2 linked regions of the Occultella kanbiaonis genome follow. The protein of the gene in region 2 interacts with the protein of the main gene of each other region in a pairwise test. Links are inferred from orthologs where the notes say so. Each region holds a gene or a part of one and is shown on either strand. Other genes may lie near its edges. The genes, in order: GKS42_RS05660 and rlmB.

Evidence for each region.
Region 1: the proteins of rlmB (region 2) and GKS42_RS05660 interact in binary tests that used the Escherichia coli proteins (3 or more experiments, as listed by UniProt). The link is inferred for Occultella kanbiaonis from one-to-one orthologs.

Annotation. Positions count from the first base shown.
Region 1 is NZ_CP046175.1:1,279,617-1,289,295, forward strand. Bases 69-2,980 are described here. They hold GKS42_RS05660 (NAD(P)H-hydrate dehydratase), read left to right. Parts: upstream 69-672; coding sequence 673-2,289; downstream 2,290-2,980. Other genes in these bases: GKS42_RS05655 (GNAT family N-acetyltransferase), read left to right, coding at 69-482; alr (alanine racemase), read left to right, coding at 2,294-2,980. Outside these bases: more of GKS42_RS05655, read left to right, coding at 1-68; more of alr, read left to right, coding at 2,981-4,054; tRNA (adenosine(37)-N6)-threonylcarbamoyltransferase complex dimerization subunit type 1 TsaB, read left to right, coding at 4,095-4,820; rimI (ribosomal protein S18-alanine N-acetyltransferase), read left to right, coding at 4,817-5,335; GKS42_RS05680 (sulfurtransferase), read left to right, coding at 5,340-6,287; tRNA (adenosine(37)-N6)-threonylcarbamoyltransferase complex transferase subunit TsaD, read left to right, coding at 6,370-7,419; GKS42_RS05690 (glycoside hydrolase family 3 N-terminal domain-containing protein), read left to right, coding at 7,416-9,071; GKS42_RS05695 (HAAS signaling domain-containing protein), read right to left, coding at 9,100-9,615; GKS42_RS05700 (PadR family transcriptional regulator), read right to left, coding at 9,612-9,679. UniProt on the Escherichia coli protein: Bifunctional enzyme that catalyzes the epimerization of the S- and R-forms of NAD(P)HX and the dehydration of the S-form of NAD(P)HX at the expense of ADP, which is converted to AMP.
Region 2 is NZ_CP046175.1:4,606,657-4,616,423, forward strand. The notes cover bases 4,031-7,030. They hold rlmB (23S rRNA (guanosine(2251)-2'-O)-methyltransferase RlmB), read right to left. Parts: upstream 6,026-7,030; coding sequence 5,036-6,025; downstream 4,031-5,035. Other genes in these bases: GKS42_RS21210 (hypothetical protein), read right to left, coding at 4,031-4,964; cysS (cysteine--tRNA ligase), read right to left, coding at 6,015-7,030. Also shown: GKS42_RS21195 (carbohydrate ABC transporter permease), read right to left, coding at 1-882; GKS42_RS21200 (ABC transporter substrate-binding protein), read right to left, coding at 970-2,319; GKS42_RS21205 (LacI family DNA-binding transcriptional regulator), read right to left, coding at 2,465-3,529; more of GKS42_RS21210, read right to left, coding at 3,750-4,030; more of cysS, read right to left, coding at 7,031-7,445; GKS42_RS21225 (fumarylacetoacetate hydrolase family protein), read right to left, coding at 7,517-8,377; GKS42_RS21230 (Gfo/Idh/MocA family protein), read right to left, coding at 8,374-9,477; GKS42_RS21235 (enolase C-terminal domain-like protein), read right to left, coding at 9,503-9,767. UniProt on the Escherichia coli protein: Specifically methylates the ribose of guanosine 2251 in 23S rRNA.

The sequences.
Region 1 (9,679 bases), 3.3 Mb from region 2 along the record:
TCGCGACGCGCGATGACCTGCCCACCGTCGCGGCGATCCTCGAGCCGTACGTGACCGGTACCGCCGTGACGTTCGACGAGGACCCGCCGTCGCCCGACGCGTGGGCCGCGCGCCTCGCGGACCTCGCGGCCCGCGGACTGCCGTTCCTCGTGGCCGACGATGCCGGCACCGTCGTCGGATACGCCTACGCCACCCCCTGGCGGCCCAAGGACTCCTACCGGTACACGGTCGAGGACACCATCTACATCGCTCCCGTGGCCCAGGGCCGCGGGGTGGGGACCCGGCTCCTGTCCGCACTGCTCGACGCCTGCTCACTCGCCGGCGTGCGGCAGGTCATCGCCGTGGTCGCCGACGATCCCGCCGCAGCCGGTTCACTGCCCCTGCACCGACGCCTCGGCTTCGAGGTGGTCGGCGTGCTGCGTGACGTCGGAGTCAAGCACGGCCACAGCGTGAGCACGATGCTGTTGCAGCGCTCGCTCTGAGTGACGGCACGAGGGGCGTCGACCAGCTCGGGGCGGTTCCGTCCCGCCGTCGGGTATGCGGGCAGCACCGCCCGAGGACGACCGCGGAATCCTGGCACACTGAGACGGTGGATCCAGGCATGAACCGCCCGGCCGACGCCGCAGGCACCGGCCGCGACACGGCGCGGCACCGGACGGTGGTGGCTCGGCGATGAGGCGCGCCTACCCGGCCGAGGCGATCCGGGCCGCGGAGGCCCCGGCGCTCGCGGCGGGCGAACCGCTCATGGAACGGGCCGCGTACGCGGTCGCGACAGCGGTCGTCGCCGAGGCCCGACGGCGTCGCCTCGCTCTGGTCGGTGCCCGCGCCCTGGTCCTCGTCGGGGGTGGGAACAACGGCGGCGACGGCCTGTTCGCGGCCGCCCACCTCGCCCGCCGTGGGCTCGTCGTGACCGCCGCGCTGCTGCGCGAGCGGGTGCACCCCGAAGGGCTCGCCGCCGCACGGCGGGCCGGGGTGCGGCTCCTCCCCGTGCCCGGGGACGGTGCCAAGGGCAGCACCGGCGTGCCGGCGCCCGGTCTCGCGCCCGTGCTCGTCGTCGCGGACGAGGCGGACATCTGGATCGACGCGATCGCCGGGATCGGGCTGACCGGTGGCCTGCGCGGGGTGTCGGGCGCTCTCGTCGCGGCCCTGAACGAGCGCCGCGAGCGGTCCGCCGTCGAACCGCTCGTCGTGGCCGTCGACGTGCCGAGCGGCGTCGAGTCCGACGTCGGCTCGGTGCCGGGCGAGGCGGTCCGGGCGGACGTCACGGTCACGATGATCGGGCTCAAGCCCGCGCTGCTGCTGCCGCCCGCCGCGGCCTGTGCGGGCCGGGTCGAACTCGTCGACCTCGGCCTGGCCGAGGCCCTCGCCGCCCGGCCGGCACCGGTGCGCCGGCTGCTCGGGGCGGACGTCGCCGATCTGTGGCAGGTCCCCGGACCAGCCGACCACAAGTACACCCGGGGCGTGGTCGGGCTGCTGGCTGGTTCGGCCGCGTACCCCGGGGCCGCCGTGCTCGCCAGCAGCGGTGCGCTGCGGACCGGCTGCGGGATGGTCCGTTACCTGGGACCCGAGGGGGCGGCCCGGATGGTGCTGGCCAGGCACCCCGAGGTGGTCACCGCGGCGGGCCGGGTGCAGGCCATGGTCCTCGGCCCCGGGATCGCCGTCGGAGCGCCCGTCCCGGAGTCCGCCAGCCGGGCGCTGGCGGACTCCGAGGTCGCCCTGGTCGTGGACGCCGGGGGACTGGACTGGCTCCCGACGGACCCGACGGCGCTCGCCGGCCGCCGGGTCGTGCTCACTCCGCACGCGGGCGAACTCGCCCGGCTCCTGACAGCGCGTGGCGGTGGCCCGGTCGAGCGGTCCACGATCGAGGCGGATCCGGCCCGGTGGGCGCAGCGGGCCACCGAGCTCACCGGGGCGACGGTGCTGCTCAAGGGCGCAGTCAGCGTGGTGGCGCAGCCCGGCGGCCCGGTGTTCAGCCAGTCCGACGGCACCGGCTGGCTGGCCACGGCAGGATCCGGGGACGTCCTCGCCGGCATCCTCGGCGCCCTGCTGGCGGGCTCCGATGCCCCGGCCGGCGAACTGGCCGCCGCCGCCGCCCTGGTGCACGGGCGTGCCGGGGTGTGGGCTGCCCGGAACCGGAGCGGTTCGGCACGGGGTCCGAGCCCGGCTGGTGACCTGCGCTCGGCGACCGGTCGGGGTCCCCTCGACGACCGGGACCCGGGTGCCCCGATCACGGCCTCGGACATCGCCGCGGCCGTTCCCGAGGTCGTCCGCGGAATCCTGGCACACTGATCCGGTGGAATCTGGAGTGAACGTGCCGCCCGGCGACGCGGGCAGCGGGTACTACCCGGCCCGGGTGATCGTCGATCTCGACGCGGTCCGGGCGAACGTGCGCCGACTCGCGCAGGCTGCGCCGTCGGCCGCTGTGATGGCCGTGGTCAAGGCCGACGGCTACGGCCACGGCCTGCTGCCGGTGGCCGGGGCGGCCCTCGAGGCGGGCGCCGGCTGGCTCGGCACCGCGCAGCTGGACGGCGCGTTCGCGCTCCGCGCGGCCGGCCACGAGGTGCCCGTGCTCGCCTGGATGTACGCGCCCGGTGCGCCGTTCGCTGCCGCCATCGGCGCTCGAATCGACCTCGCCGTGCCCGCCCCGTGGGCCCTGACCGAGGTGATCGACGCGGCCCGCGAGGCGGGCCGGCCCGCTCGGGTGCATCTGAAGGTGGACACCGGGCTCGGCCGCGGCGGCTCGTTCCTCGAACCCTGGACGGAGCTGCTGCATGCCGCCCTGGCCGCGGAGCAGCGGGGCGAGGTGCGGGTCATCGGCGTCTGGTCCCATCTGGCACGCGCCGACGAGCCGGGCCACCCCGGCGTGCACGAGCAGATCGAGGTCTTCGACGAGGCCCTGCGTCGCGCCGACGCCGCCGGTGCCCGCCTCGAGGTGCGCCACCTCGCGAACTCGGCGGCCACCCTCGCCCTACCCGAGGCCCACTACGACCTGGTCCGCCCGGGACTGTCCATCTACGGGCTGTCCCCGTTCGCCCACCGAGGCGCCGCCGAGCTCGGCCTGCGCCCGGCGATGCGCCTGGAGGCCGACCTCGCCCTCGTGAAGGCCGCACCCGCGGGCCAGGGGGTCTCCTACGGCCATACCTACACCACCACCCGGGACACGGTGCTCGGGGTGGTGCCGATCGGCTACGGCGACGGCATCCCGAGGCACGCCTCGAACGTCGCCCCTGTGCAGGTTGCCGGACAGCGGCACACCATCGCCGGGCGCGTCTGCATGGACCAGTTCGTCCTCGACCTCGGCCCGGAGGGCGCCCGCCTGGCCGCGGGTGAGCGGGCCGTGCTGTTCGGCGCCGGAGACCACGACGAGCCGACCGCGCGCGACTGGGCAGACGCCGTCGGCACGATCGACTACGAGATCGTCACCCGGATCGGCTCGCGCATCCCGCGGCTGCACGTCGGTTCCCCCGATGGTGCCACCGACCCCGGCGGCACCGCGGTCAGTGGTGTCCCGGCCACGGTCGAGGTGACGCTGCCCGACCAGGAAGCCACCGAGGCGCTCGGCCGGCGGCTGGCCGGTCTGCTGCGGGCCGGTGACCTGGTGGTGCTCACCGGTGACCTCGGCGCCGGCAAGACCACGCTGACGAGGGGTATCGGCGCCGGCCTCGAGGTACGCGGCCCCATCGCCTCGCCCACGTTCATCATCGCCAGGGTCCACCCGAGCCTCGTCGGCGGACCGGACCTCGTGCACGTGGACGCCTACCGACTCGAGTCCCTCGACGAGGTCGACGCCCTCGACCTGGACACCTCGCTCGCCGACTCGGTGACCGTCGTGGAGTGGGGTGAAGGTGTGGTCGAGTCACTGTCCGAGGACCGTCTGGAGGTCAGCCTGGATCGGCCCCGCGGCACCGGAACCGACCCCGGGGCACCCGATCCTGGCCGGGTCGCCCGGCTGCGCGGAACCGGTGCACGGTGGGACGGGATCGACCTGGACGGCATCGGCGTAGCCGCCGGGCGGGTCGGCGAACAGGCGGAGCCCCCGGCCGATGTCCGCTGACGATCTGGGCGAGCCGCGGTCCGCCTCCTACAGTGGGACCGTGCGTGAACCCCTGATCCTGTGCATCGACACCTCGGACGGCGCCGCCGTCGGGCTGCTCTGTGGCGACGACCCGCTCGGCACCGAACGCAGCGCCGACGCCCGGCGGCACACCGAGACCCTGACCCCGATGGTCGAGTCCGTCCTGCATGTCGCCGGCGTCACCCCCCGGGATCTCACCGGCATCGCCGTCGGCACCGGTCCGGCGCCGTTCACCGGGCTGCGGGTCGGCCTGGTCACCGCGATGACGATGGGCCGGGCCCTCGGCATCGGCGTCCACGGGGTCTGCTCGCTGGACGCGCTCGGCTACGCGGCGTTGGTCGGGGCCGGGCCGGCCGCCGAGGTACTGGTGCTCACCGACGCCCGTCGCCGAGAGGTCTACTGGGCGCACTATCGGGACGCGGCCCTGCCCGACGGCGCAGACCACGAAGCGCCGTTCGACGTGCACACCCTCGGCGGCCCAGGTGTGGACGCCCCGGCCGCGGTGGCAGCCAGGTTCGCCGACCTCATCGGCGACGGCGGTGTGGTCGGTCGCGGCGCGGCGATGTACCCGGACTCGTTCGCCACGGCCGCGGCCCCGGCGGCACTCGATGCGGTCCTCGATCCGATCGTCCTCGGCCGGATCACCATCGCCCGGCTGTCCACCGGCGGCGACCTCTCCACGGCACCGCGCTACCTGCGACGCCCGGACATCCACACCGCGCCCGGCCGCAAACGGGCATCGTGACCGAATCGCCCAGGTCGGTACCCACCGGCCTGCGCCCGATGACCGGCGCGGATCTGGACCGGGTGATCGAGCTGGAGCCGATCCTCTTCGGCGCCGGTGCGTGGTCGCGTGAGGCCTACGACTCCGAGCTGACCAGGTCGGACCGGCACTACGTCGTCGTCGAGACCATGGACCGGCGCGTGGTCGCCTACGCCGGGATCGCCCTCGCGCCCGAGAGCACCGTCATGACCATCGGGGTGGATCCGCAGTTCCGCCGTCGTGGTCTGGCGCGGCTCATGCTCGCCGAACTGATCGCGCGGGCGAGGTCCGTCCCGGCCGAGGCCGTGTTCCTCGAGGTACGCCTGCATGACGAGGGTGCCCAGGCGCTGTACACGTCGTTCGGCTTCGTCCCACTCGGGGTCCGACGCCGCTACTACCAGCCCGAGGGCGCCGACGCGCTCGTGATGCGGCTACCGTTGGACGCCCCCCACCATCGGCGACCCGGCCCGGTTGGATCGGAAGCGATCGAGGAGTGAGCACGTGAGCACGTTCGACAGTGACGCCGTCAGCAGCAGTGCCAACGGTGCCAGCAGGGCGACGGTGCTGATCACGGCCCAGCGGTTGCAGGAACTGCTCGGCGCCGACGGCGGCACGCACCTCGTGGTGCTCGACGTGCGCTGGTCGCTCGCCGAGCCCGACGGGCGCCGGTTCTACATCGCCGGCCACATCCCGGGAGCGCAGTACGTCGACCTCGACGCGGACCTCTCCGGCCCGGCCGCGCCCGAGACCGGGCGGCACCCGCTCCCTGACGTGGCGGACCTGCAGGCCGCCGCCCGCAGCTGGGGCGTCGGCGCCGGCGACACGGTGGTGGTCTACGACGACTCCGGCGGCACGGCCGCCGCACGGGCGTGGTGGTTGCTGCGCTGGGGCGGCATCGCCGACGTCCGGATCCTCGATGGCGGTCTCGCCGCCTGGCACACCATCGGGGGGATCCTCGAGGACGGTGCCGTCGGGGTCACGCCCGGCGACGTGACCCTGACCGCCGGTGGGATGCCCGTCGCCGACGCGGCCCGCGTGGCCGAGCTGGCCGGCCGTCCCGACGGCGGTGCCGCGGTCCTGCTGGACGCCCGCGCCCCGGAGCGCTACTCCGGCGAGAACGAGCCGATCGACCCGCGCGCCGGGCACATCCCCGGCGCCCACAACGCGCCGACGGTCGCGAACCTGACCGAGGACCTTACCTTCCGCCCCGCGGAGCAGCTCCGGGAGAGGTTCGCCGAGGCCGGCGTCGGTCCTGACGTCGAGGTCGTCGTCTACTGCGGGTCCGGGGTGACCGCCGCCCACGAGGTCGCCGCACTGGCCAGCATCGGTGTGCCGGCCACGTTGTACCCGGGCTCCTGGTCCCAGTGGTCCGCCGACGCGGCCAGACCGGTGGCCACCGGCTTCGACCCGCGTCCGCCGTCCGCGGAGTCACCGGGCCGGCCGGAGTAGTCGCGGCCGGCCGCGCAGGCTGCGGTGCGCGCCGGTGACGTACCGATGCGAGCCACTGGTTGGACGGTCGTAAGGTTGAGTCATGGCCCAACCGCTCGTCCTCGGCATCGAGACGTCCTGCGACGAGACCGGGATCGCCCTGGTTCGTGGCCTGGACCTGCTCACCGACGTCACCGCCTCCTCGATGGATGATCACGCCCGGTTCGGTGGAATCGTCCCGGAGGTGGCCAGCCGTGCGCACCTGGAGTCCTTCGTGCCGACCCTGGACGCGGCCCTGGAGCGCGCCGAGGTGAGCCTGGCCGACGTCGACGCGATCGCGGTGACGGCGGGGCCCGGCCTGGTCGGCTCGCTCACCGTCGGGGTGTCCGCGGCCAAGGCCCTCGCGATCGCGATCGACCGCCCCCTGTACGGCGTGAACCACGTGCTGGGGCACGTGGCCGTCGACGCCCTCGTGCACGGTGCCTTCCCCGAGGAGTTCCTCGGCCTCGTGGTCTCCGGCGGCCACTCCAGCCTGCTCCTGGTCCGGGACATCGCGACCGACGTGACCGAGCTCGGCCAGACCCTCGATGACGCGGCCGGCGAGGCGTTCGACAAGGTCGGCCGCCTCCTCGGGCTGCCCTACCCCGGTGGCCCGCACGTGGACCGCCTCTCCAAGACCGGGGACCGGTCGGCGATCGCGTTCCCGCGTGGACTGAGCCGGGCCAAGGACCTGGCCCGGCACCCGTACGACTTCTCCTTCTCGGGGCTGAAGACCGCCGTCGCGCGGGTCGTGGAGGGCTACGAGGACGCGGGTCGGGAGGTACCCGCGGCGGACATCGCGGCGTCGTTCTCCGAGGCCGTGGCGGACGTCCTCGTCACCAAGACCCTCAACGCGTGCGCCGAACATGGCGTGAGCACGGTGGTGATCGGCGGCGGCTTCTCCGCGAACTCCCGGTTGCGCGACCTGGCCGCCGAGCGGCTCGACGCGGCCGGTATCACCCTGCGGATCCCACCGATCCGGTACTGCACGGACAACGGCGCCATGATCGCAGCCCTCGGCTCCGCGGTCCTCGGCGCCGGACTACCGGCGTCGACGCTGGACATCACGATCGACTCGGGCATGCCGCTGACCGACGTGCTGGCCCACGCATGAGGCGCCGGGCCCCGGCCCGTACCCTCGCGCTCGCGGCGATGCTCGCGCTGGTGGCGACCGCCTGCACACCGACCGGACCACCCGAACCGAGCCCCACCGGGACCACCGAGGAGCCGGCGCCGACCACCCCGGAACCCACCGAGGAACCGCTCGCCTGGGGACCGACACCGACCGACGTGGCCGACGCCATCGCGACGGCCGCCGCGATGACGCCCGAGGAGGTGGCCGGCCAGGTCCTGCTCGCGCGTTATCCCGGCACCGATCCCGCGGCCGCCGCGAGCACCCTCACCGGGAACCACCTGGCCGGTCTGGTGCTGTTCTCCGAGAACGTCGCCTCCGTGGACCAGGTCGCCGCCACCGGCGAGGCACTGCAGGCGGCCCAGGCCGCGGCGGGCCGGGACTGGCCGGCGATCTTCGCGGTGGACAACGAGGGCGGCCTCGTCCAACGGCTCGGTGCCGAGGCGGGGGACTGGACCTCGTTCCCGTCGTTCATGTCCGCGGGCGCCGCGGACGACCCGGACGTCGTGGCGGCCGCGGCGCAGGCGATGGCGCTCGAACTGCGCGCCTCGGGACTGAACTACGACTTCGCACCGGACGCCGACGTCACCGTGGGTCTCGCGGACGTCACCATCGGGCTGCGCTCGGCGAGCTCCGATCCCGATCGGGCGGCCCGCGCCGTCGTCGCGGCGACGCAGGGGTTCACCGCAGGCGGCGTCGTCTCCAGCGTCAAGCACTTCCCAGGGCACGGATCGCTCACCGTCGACTCCCACGAGGGGCTGCCGGTGCAGGGCGCCAGTGCCGAGGAGCTCGCCGACCGTGATCTGGTGCCGTTCGCGCAGGCCATCGACGCCGGAACACCCACCGTCATGATGGGTCACATCGCCGTCGAGGCCTGGGACCCGAGCCTGCCCGCATCCCTGTCGCCCGAGGCCTACCGGGTCCTGCGCGAGGAGCTCGGATTCACCGGCGTGGCGATCACCGACGGGCTGGACATGGGCGCGCTCACCCAGACCTGGGACTCGGCCCAGATCGCGGTCATGGCGCTGCAGGCGGGTGCGGACCTGCTCCTCGGGCCGACCGACGTCCCCGCGGCCCACGCCGGCATCGTCGCTGCGCTCGCGGACGGCACTCTGAGCCGGGACCGCGTGGACGAGGCCGCGGGGCGGGTGATCGCGCTGATGCGCTGGCAGGCCGGCATCGCCGCCGCCGGCCAGCCGGTGACGACGGCGGACGTGGGCTCCGCGGCCCCGGCGTCACTCGCGCTCTCGGCAGCCGCGATCACGCAGGTGGCCGGCGAGTGCGGCGGTGCCCTGGTCGGGTCGGCGATCCACGTGCGGGGTGGCAGCACCGCCGACTGGGACGCGTTCGTCGCCGCCGCCGAGGCCGCCGGCCTCGACGTGGTTGCGCTCGAGCAGCCCGCCGACAGCGAGGTGCGCCTGCTCACCGGAGCGACGCCGTCGGGCAGTGCCGATGTGGCGATCGTCCTGGACGAGCCGTGGCTGCTCACCGAGACCGACGCGCCCGTTCGGCTCGCCACCTACGGGCGTACCGCCCAGGCCCTCGCTGCGGTGGCCGCCGTGCTCACCGGCGCGGTGCCCGCGCCGGGCAGCCTGCCGGTTCAGGTCTCCGACCTGCCTGCGACGATCTGCTGACCGAGCGGGCTCGGGCGGTTCGGGTGCCTCAGTTCGAGCTGGGCAGGAGCCGCCACACCCGGGAGAACACCCCGAACACCACGACCATGGCCGCGACCGCGGGCCATGCGATCCCGCGGAACTCCGCGCCGAGTACCTCCGGGCCGGCCTCTGCGAGGATCCGGACGCCGAAGAAACTCCCCTCGGCTGTGGCGCTCGCCTGCGACTGGGCCAGCAGCGCGTCCAGCATGCCGAACGTGTACACGACGGTGCCGAGCAGCCAGACCGCGAACACGATCGACGCGGCGAGCGTCCCGATGTGCCAGGTTGGCCGGCCCTGCGGCTCGGACTCGAGGTAGCGGGCGGCGAGCTGGCGCGGCCCACCGAGGTCCGCGAGGGCGGCCGTGAGCCCGACGTCGGCCGTGGCGGCGTCGAGGTTCTCCCGCAGTTCGGCCAGCACGGCCCGCCGGCGCCGGCGGGGCATCGCGTCGAGGAACAGCTCGACGGTCTCCAGATAGACGAAGCGCCGCCAGCGCTCGGCCAGGCTCAGGGTGGTGGTGGTCATCGTTCCTCCTCGGGGGTGGCGAGCACGTGATCGACGACGGCGGCGAGCGAGCGCCAGCCCGCAC
Region 2 (9,767 bases):
CCAGGCCATCGCGGACGCGTAGCCCATGTCGAACGCGCCGAACCCCCGCTGGTAGAGGTAGAGCGTGTAGAACAAGGTCGAGTCCGCCGGGCCACCGGTGCCGCCGGAGACCACGAAGGCCTGCGTGAACGACTGGAACGCGCCGATCAGCTGAAGCACCAGGTTGAAGAAGATGATCGGGGTGAGCAGCGGCAGCGTGATCGAGCGGAACCGGCGGGCCCGGGACGCTCCATCGATCGCGGCGGCCTCGTAGTAGGTCTCCGGGATCTGCCGCAGTCCCGCCAGGAAGATCACCATCGGCGCACCGAACGTCCAGACGTTCAGGATCATCAGGGTGCCGAGGGCGTAGTCCGGGTGCGACACCCAGCCCTGACCCTCGATGCCGAGGAGCGCGAGGAACTGGTTCACCAGTCCGTTCGTGCCGAACACCTGCCGCCACAGGATCGCGATCGCGACCGATCCGCCGAGCAGCGACGGCAGATAGAACACGGACCGGTAGATCGCCAGGCCGCGCAGGCCCCGGTCGAGCACGATCGCCAGCAGCAGCGCCGCAGCGAGCTGCAGCGGGACGGAGATCAGCACGTAGGTGAACGTGACCCCGAGCGAGTTCAGCAGCCGCTCGTCGGCGAACATCCGGACGTAGTTCTCCCAGCCGATCCAGTTCGGGTCCTGCAGGAGGTTGTAGTCGGTGAAGGACAGGTAGAGCGAGGCCACGAGCGGACCCGCTGTGATCACGAACAGCCCGATGAACCACGGGGCCAGGAAGAACACCGCGGCCCGGTTGTCCCCCTTCTCCGCGGCGCTGCGGCCGCGGCGTCGCCGGCCCGGCCCGCCCCGGCCGGACTCGCGTCGCATCGTGCTCAGCTCACGGAGTGCGGACATGCTCGGGCACCTCCCCCGGTACGCGTCGCGGATGCCGGTCCCATGCGCTCAACTCCCTCGCTCACCCTGCCCGCTCGACCCACCTGCTCAGGAGATCGCCGCGGTCACTTCGGTCACGAACGCCGCACCCGCGTCCTCGGGGCTGGTCCGGGCGAACAGCACCTCCTGGTTCAGCCGGGTCAGGATGCCGGCGCTCTCGGTGGAGCCGGTCGGCCCGATCACGAAGTCGCCGTCGATGAACTCGTTGACCTGGCTGAGGAAGTCGAACTCCACCTGGGTGGTCGGTTCGAGGCCCTGCTCGGACAGGTGCGCCCGGATCGTCTCGTTCGAGGGGACGCCGCGGTCGGTCCCGATGAGGTCGGCCGCGTCGGTGCTGTTGACGAGGAAGTCGACGAGTTGTGCGGCGGCCTCCGGGTGCTCTGTCTCGGCGTTGATCGTGTACAGCTGCGAGGCCTGCTGCCACATTGCGGACCCGTTCGGGCCGGAGTCACCGGGCACCCGGATCAGGATCAGGTCCTGACCGGACGCCTCCCGGAACGCGCCGAGGTTGTTCGACCACCCGAAGGACATCGCGGCGAGCCCCTGCCCGAGCAGCGACTGCTCGGGCGAGGTCTGGGTGGTCAGCTCGGAGGTGATCGTGGCCGGTGGCGTCGCCCCCGACTCCATCAGACCGGAACTGTAGGTGAACCAGTCGCCGACCAGCTCCGGGGTCGCGTTGAGTGACCCGTCCGCAAGGTACAGGCCGTGCCCGGACTGGTGGTTCAGGTAGAGGTCGAGCACCTCGGCGGACGTCGGGTCGGCGGCGCCGTAGGTACCGTCCGGGGTGTTCGCGCTGATCTCGGCCGCGATCTCCGCGAAGTCGTCCCAGGTCCACGAGTCCTGGTCCGGCAGGTCCACCCCGGCCGCCTCGAAGATCGCCGGGTTGATCACGACGCCGTAGGTGTTCGCGCCGGTCGGTACCCCGTACTGGGTGTCCGAGAAGAACCCGTTGGACAACGCGCCCGCGTCGAGCGTGGAGGTGTCCAGGTACTCGGCGACCTCGGCGAGGTCGAGGAGCGCGCCGCGATCGCCGTACTCGCGCGGGTACGCGCCGCCCATCGTGATCACGTCCGGGGCGTCCCCGGCGGCGACCGTGGTCGCGAGCCTGTCGAAATACGCGTTGAAGTCGACGTACTCGGTCTCCACGGTGATGTTCGGGTTGGCCGTCTCGAAGATCGCCACGGCCTCGTTCGTGATGGCGGCCCGGTCCTCGTTGCCCCACCAGGCGAAGCGGATCGTGACCGCCTCACCCTCGGCCGACGTGCCACCGTCGCCCGCGTCCGTGCCGCCGTCGTCCGCCTGCCCGCAGGCCGCCAGGGCGAGCACCAGGCCGGCACCGACGATGGCCGCGACGCCGCGGCCGCGCTCGCGCCTCGCTGAGAATCCGATGTTGCGCATGGTCGATCCCTCCCGGCGCACCCTCGCGCCGATTCGCTTCCGCTGTGAAGTGAGTGTGGATGTCGATCTCCGAACGGCTCTCACCGTCTGTTTACACCGGTGTAAAGACTTCACGTGACGCAGCTCGATGTCAAGCCCCTCTGGCTCATGCGGTGGCGGTGGACTCGCGCGTCTCGAGGCGGAACCCGGCGACGATCTCGTGCGCGGCGGCCGCGCCGCGCTCGCCGCGACCTGCGAGCCGGTCGGCGAGGAGCCCGACGGCGGTGCGTGCGATCTCGGTCCGGCCCGGGTCGATCGTGGTCAGGCTCGGGCGCGAGAAGCTCGCCTCCTCGATGTTGTCGAACCCGGCGAGTGCCACGTCGCCGGGCACGGACAGGCCGCGCTCGAACAGTTCCCGCATCGCCCCGAGAGCCATCACGTCGTTGAGCGCGAGGACGGCGTCGGGCGTGACTCCCCGCTCAAGGATCTCGGCCATGGCCCGGGCACCGGTCCGCCGGCTCCAGCGCTCGTCGCCGGCCACCAGCCGCGGGTCCACCTCGACCCCGGCGGCGGACATCGCGGCGCGGAACCCCCGGGCGCGCAGGTTCCCGGCGCCGGACTCCGAGTCGTGCCCACCGATCAGCGCGATGCGGCGCCGGCCGCTGTCGAGCAGGTGCTCGGTGACCGTCCGGGCCCCCGCCTCGTTCGCCATCGCCACGTGGTCGACACCACGGCGCAGCGCCCGCTCGCCGAGCAGCACGATCGGGAAGTCGACGTCGAGCGCACCGGCGTCCGCGGAGCGCAACGCCGTCGGCGAGTAGAGCAGCCCGTCCGTCATCCGGCGGCGCGGGCTCGTCAGCACCTCGAGCTCCCCCGCCCTGGTGCCACCGGTCTGTTCGATCAGCACGGTCAGACCGACCCGGTCGGCAGCCGCGATGACCGCGTCGGCGAGCTCGGCGAAGTAGGCCAGCCGCAGCTCCGGGACCGCGAGCGCGATCATTCCGGTCCGGCCGAGACTCAGGTTCCGGGCCGTGAAGTTCATCTGGTACCCGAGCTCGTCGATCACCCTCAGGACCCGGTCCCGCATCTCGGGGCGGACGTGCGGATAGGCGTTGACGACGTTGGAGACCGTCTTGAGCGAGACACCGGCCCGCTGCGCCACGTCCCGCATCGTCACCGCGCGCACCGTCACGCTCACCTCCGCTCGCCGGGTCCGGACGGAACCCACCACGGGGGAACTATGCCACCGTCAGCGTGCCGGGCCCGCCCGATGGCACGGTGTGGCCGGCCCGATGGCACGGTGTGGGCCGGCCCGATGGCACGGCGAGAGACCGCCCGATGGCGCGATCCGACGCGTGGTCCGGCGACGAACCTGCCCCGACCGTGCACCCGAACCGCCCTTCAGCGCGAGCCGACGGTCCGGTCAACGCACGATGACGCAGCGTCGCCGGTCAGCGTGAGCTGAGGTACTGGCGGACCCGCGGCAGGGTGGCCACGGCACCGTTGAGCAGCGCGCCGCTGAGCAGCACGATGCCGATGATCCCGAGCGCGCGCTCTCCGGCGGTGGCGCGCCCTCCGGCTCGCCGCGACCGCCCGGCGCGACGCAGCAGCACGAGCCCGATGCCGAGCTCGACTCCCGCGGCGGCCGCCGGCACCCAGGACCGGCCGACCTCCTCCGCGCTCTCATAGAGCGCGTACGCCCCGGCCCGGGCCTCGTCCGCGGCGACGTGCGCGGCGCGACGCATCGCCTCGGTGACCGTCACCGGGTCGATCGTGACGACGTCGTCCAGGCTGTTCGCGTCGACCTCGTGGGCGAGGAACCCGGTGATCGCGTCCGGCAGCCCGAGCGCTGCCACCAGCGCGGCGGGTCCGCCGTCGGAGGACCGCTCCAGCGCCGTCCGAAGGGCCGCGGGGTCGGCCTCCGGCCGTACCGCGGCCAGATCACGCACCAGGGCGCCGGCGCCGAGCTCGGCGTCGATGAAGGTGGCCACCAGGTCGGCCACCCGGTCCTCGGTGGGCACCGCGGCGAGCGCCGCGTCCCAGGTGAACAGCTGCGCGCGTTCCGGTGTCTCGATGAGCGCGACGGACGGGAACACCGCGCCGCGCTCGAGCAGCACGGCGGGCAGGTGCTCGGCCGCCCAGGTCAGCTCGGTGAGCACGGCGCCGCTCTCGATCAGCACCAGCCGGTCGTCGCCGTGCGGGGCGGCGTGCAGGCGCACCCCGGCGGCGGTGGCCAGCGACTCCAGTTGCGGCAGGCTCGCCGGGGTGAGCACCACGGCCCGGTCCGGTACCCGCGCGGAGACGACGTCGATCTCGGGATCGAACGGGTCGTCGTCGGGCTCCTCCTGACCCTCGCCCGGCTCGGGCGTGGCGTCGAAGCCGATCTCGTCGAACGCGACGTAGGCCTGGCACTCACGCGCGAGTGCCTCGGTCAGCTCGGCCACCCCGGGGCCGGGCACGACCCGTTGGCCGTCCTCGTCGACGACGGCGACCCGGTCGTCGGCGTCGGTGGCGATGGTCACGGCCACGGCGTACGGGGCCTCGGGATCGGACTCGATCAGCGCGACGACCTGGGCACCGTCCAGGAAGCCGCCGGCCCGGGCGGCGTGGGGCGTTCTCGCGCTGACGATCCCGGAGCGGCGGCGCCACGTCGGTGTACTCGTCATGTCTCGACCCTACCTACCGCCGAGCGTGCTGACACCCGCAACACCCGGCCGTCGGCAACGGCCCCGGCCGGTCAGGCCGACGCCGCGTCGCGGCGCTTGCGCGCCACCTCGTACAGGGCGATCCCGATGGCGGTCCCGGCGTTCAGGGACTCGGTCGCGGCAGCGATCGGGATCGAGACGATCAGGTCGCAGGTCTCGCGGACCAGACGACCGAGGCCCTTGCCCTCGGAGCCGAGAACAAGCACCAGTGGGTCGCCGGCGAGTTCCAGATCGCCGATCTCGGTGGGACCGTCGCCGTCGAGACCGACCACGAAGCAGCCGGCCTGCTTGTACATCTCCAGGGCGCGGACCAGGTTCGTGGCGCGCGCGACCGGCACCCGCGCCGCGGCGCCCGCGGAGACCTTCCACGCGGACGCCGTCACCCCGGCGGCCCGCCGCTGCGGGACCACCACCCCGTCGACGCCGAACGCACCGGCGCTGCGCAGGGCGGCACCGAGGTTGCGGGGATCGGTGATCCCGTCGAGGGCCACGATCAGCGGGGTGTGCCCGTTCCCGGTGGCGACGTCGAGCAACGCCTCGGGCTCGACGTAGGAGTACGCCGGGACCTGGATGACGACGCCCTGGTGGACGCCGCCGTCGGTGAGCCGGTCGAGCTCGGCCTTGGAGACCTCCAGCAGCGGCAGCGAGCGGACGGTCACCTCCCGGAGGATCTCCCGGGTGCGGTCGTCCGAGTCGATCCGGCTGGACAGGTACACCGTGGAGACCGGGATGCCCGCGCGCAGGGCCTCGACCACCGAGTTCCGCCCACCGACGAACTCATGGGACTTCGCGGAGGAGCGGCCCTGCGACCGGCGCTGCCCGCTGCCACGCTCGCTCTTGGCGGCGTCACGCTCGGAGGCCGCCTTGCGCTTGGCGGCCGGGTGGTAGGGCCGGTCCTCCGCCTTCGGGGTGGGCCCACGCGCCTCGAGGGCCTGGCGGCCGTGGCCGCCGGTACCGACCCGGGCGCCCTTCTTGGAGCCGGGCTTGCGCACGGCTCCCTGTCGTCGAGAATTACCGGCCACTTGTGCCACCCTTCACGCTCCACCGGGCGCCGCCCGGGGAGTCCTCGACAACGATTCCCGCTGCCGTCAGTCGCTCGCGCAGCGCGTCCGCACGCGCCCAGTCCTTCTCGGCCCGCGCCTGGACGCGCTCGGCGAGCACCGCCTGCACGAGGACGCCGAGCGCCTGCTCCGCTGCCCCGTCGGCGGCTCGTCCACCGACCCACGGCTGCGCCAACGGGTCGATTCCGAGCACGTCGAGCATCGTCCGCACCTGGGCCTGCGCAGTGCGAACCTGGGCTCGGTCCTGCGCGGCCAGCGCCGTGTTGCCGGCGGTCACGTGCTCGTGCACGACCGCGAGTGCGGCGGAGACGTTCAGGTCGTCGTCCATCGCGGCCGCGAACGCCGCGGGCACATCGGTGTCGGCCACCTCCTCGCGGGTGAGCGCCCCGACGAGCTCCACGGCGCGCTGCACGAACCCGGAGATCCGCTCCCAGGCGGCGCCGGACTCGTCGAGGCTGGTGTCGGAGAACTCGAGGGTGGACCGGTAGTGCACCGCTCCGAGGGCGTAGCGCAGCACGACGGCCTCGCCGTGCTCGAGCACCGCGTCCACCGTGAGGGAGTTGCCGAGCGACTTGCTCATCTTCTCCCCGCCGACCGTCACCCAGGCGTTGTGCATCCACAGGTTCGTGAAGCCCCACCCGGCGGCCTGCGACTGGGCCTGCTCGTTCTCGTGATGGGGGAAGCGAAGGTCGATGCCGCCGCCGTGGATGTCGAAGGACTCGCCCAGGTACTTGCGCGCCATCGCGGAGCACTCCAGGTGCCAGCCGGGGCGGCCGCGGCCCCATGGGGTGGGCCACGAGGCCCCCTCCGGGTCGGTGTCCTTGGTGGCCTTCCAGAGTGCGAAGTCCCGCGGGTCACGCTTGTCCGAGGCCTCCTCCTCCACCGTGGAGAGGTTCTCCAGGAGCTGGCGGGTGAGCTCGCCGTACTTGCCCCAGGAGCGCACGTCGAAGTACACGTTGCCCTCGTCGCCGACGTAGGCGTAGCCGCGCTCGATGAGCAGCGCGATCAGCTCGACCATCTCGGTGACGTGCCCGGTCGCCCGCGGCTCGTACGTGGGCGGTTCCACGCCGAGCATCTCGTAGGCCCGGTTGAACTCCCGCTCGAACCGGTGTGCCCAGGCCCACCACGGCACGTCGGCCTCGGCGGACTTGTTGAGGATCTTGTCGTCGATGTCGGTGATGTTGCGGACCAGGGTGACGTCCAGGCCGTTGCGGCTCAGCCAGCGGACCAGGATGTCGAACGCGATGGCCGAGCGCACGTGCCCGATGTGCGGCGCGCCCTGCACCGTGGCGCCACACAGGTAGATGCCGACCCGTCCTGGTTCACGTGGGACGAAATCGCGCACCTCACGGGTGGCGGAGTCATACAGGCGCATGGTCACCACGGGAGTTTATCGGCCACACGCCGGCCCGGGCACCCGCGGGGTGGTGCGGCCCCGCGGGTTGCTCGAGGTCAGGGGGCGGCGATGACGTCCTGACGCTGGGAGCCGAGGCCCTCGACGCCGAGCTCGACCACGTCGCCGGGGGCGAGCCACTGCTGCGGTGACTTGCCCATGCCGACGCCGGCGGGGGTTCCGGTGTTGATGAGGTCACCCGGCTCGAGCACCATGAACTGGCTCAGGTAGTGCACGATGAACGTGGGCGAGAAGATCATGTCCTTGGTCGAGCCGTCCTGCTTGGACTCGCCGTTCACGGTCAGCCACAGACGCAGGTTGCGCACGTCGCCCACCTCGTCCGGGGTGACCACGTAGGGGCCGGCCGGGTTGAACGTCTCGGCGGACTTGCCCTTGGACCACTGGCCGCCGCGCTCGATCTGGAAGGCGCGCTCGGACACATCGTGCGCCGTGAGGTACCCGCCGATCACCGCTTCGGCGGCGGCCTCGTCCTCGAGGTAGCGCGCGCGGGCGCCGATGACGATGCCGAGCTCCACCTCCCAGTCCGTCTTCTGCGAGCCGCGCGGGATGTGCACGGTGTCGTTCGGGCCGATGAGCGTGTTCGGGGACTTGGTGAACAGCACCGGCTCGTCCGGCGCCGCGGCGCCCGACTCCGCGGCGTGGTCGGCGTAGTTCAGGCCGATGCACAGGATCTGGTGCGGCCGGGCGATCGGGGCACCGAGGCGCTGGTCACCGAGGTCGGTCACCTGACCCGCGGCCACGCGCTCGGCCACGACCGGCGCCAGAGCGGCCGGGCCACCGCCGGCCCAGAACGCGGCGTCCACGTCGCCGATGACGTCGGAGACATCGACGTAGCGTCCCTCGTCCACGAGCACACCGGCCCGTTCCGCTCCGAACTCTCCGACTCGCAACAGCTTCATTGTCTTATGCCTCTCGTGGGGTGCCCGGGCTCGGGCAGGGCTGGGACGTCGATGACCGACCCCGATCGGGCCGAGTCTAGGAGCGCCTCGACGGCGGCGACGGCGGCGGCCGCTGGGCGAGACGGGCCGAGGTTCTCACCGCGGTCCAGGATCAGGTCGATGAATGACTCGACCGGACGGCCGGCCCGGTAGGCGCTCTCGTGCTGGTCCGGCTCGTACTCCACCGCCGTGCCGTCCGCCCGCCGCCAACGCACCCGGGCCCGCAGCAGGTCGTGGCTGACCTCGCCGCTGCTGCCGAGGTAGCGGAGGTGCTGGCGGTGCGGCACGCCGTCGGGCGTCGCCGCGGAGCCGACCGCCACCCCGAGCGCGCCCCCCTCGAGGGTGAACGTCATCGCGTCCTGCACGTCGACATCGGTGCCGGGGCGGTGCTGGTCGGTGAACGCGGCGACCCTGCGCACCTGCTGCCCGGTGCTCCAGCAGAGCAGCCCGAGCACGTGGGCCAGCTGGGTGGTGGCGTGGCCGCCACCGTTCGCGGCCGAGTAGGCACCCGGGTGCCGCCGTTCGGGGGCATCGTCGCCCGGGTCGGACCCGGCGGCCTCGAACAGGGCGACCGCCGAGGACGAGAACTCGGCGGTCACCTGCCGCAGCTGCCCGATGCCGTCGCGGACCGCCCGCCGCGAGAACGCAGCCGCGTCGCCGTACTGGTGCGTCAGCCCGACCGCCAGGTGCAGACCGGCTCGCTCGGCCGCCGTCGTCATCGCGAACGCGTCCGCCGAGGTGACCGCGAGCGGCTTCTCGACGAGCACGTGCCGCCCCGCGGCGAGCGCGGTCAGGACCGGCTCGCGGTGGTGGGCGTTGGGCGTGGCCACGAGAACCACGTCGACGGCGCAGGCCGGGTCCGCGAGCGCCGTCGCCAGGTCCGGGTGGGCCCGAGCGCCGGTGCGCGCCGCGAGCGCCCGCGCACGCGCGGCATGCGGGTCGCAGACCGCGACCAGTTCGGCGTCCGGATGCGCCAGGAGCGCTGGCACATGATGGTTCGTCGCCCACCAGCCCGCGCCGACCAGGGCGAACCGCACGGGAGCCGTTGCGACCGCCGTCATCGACCGCCTCCCGCCGCGAGCGCCATCAGAATCCGGCGTCCGCCGGGTCGATGCCGACGCCGGGTCCCTCCGAGGGCGCCGGCACCCCTGCGGCCGGGCCGAGGCCCACCATGATCTCGGCGAGGCTTCCCGGGCCGGTGGCGGCCAGCAGGTGCAGCGCCCAGGGCTGCAGGGCCGAGGCGTGCGGCGCGAACGTCACGCCCTGGGCCGTGGCCACGGTCGCGAGCGTCTGCGCGATCCGCAGGCCGCCGCACCAGGTGACGTCGGTCTGGAGCACGTCGACGCTGCGG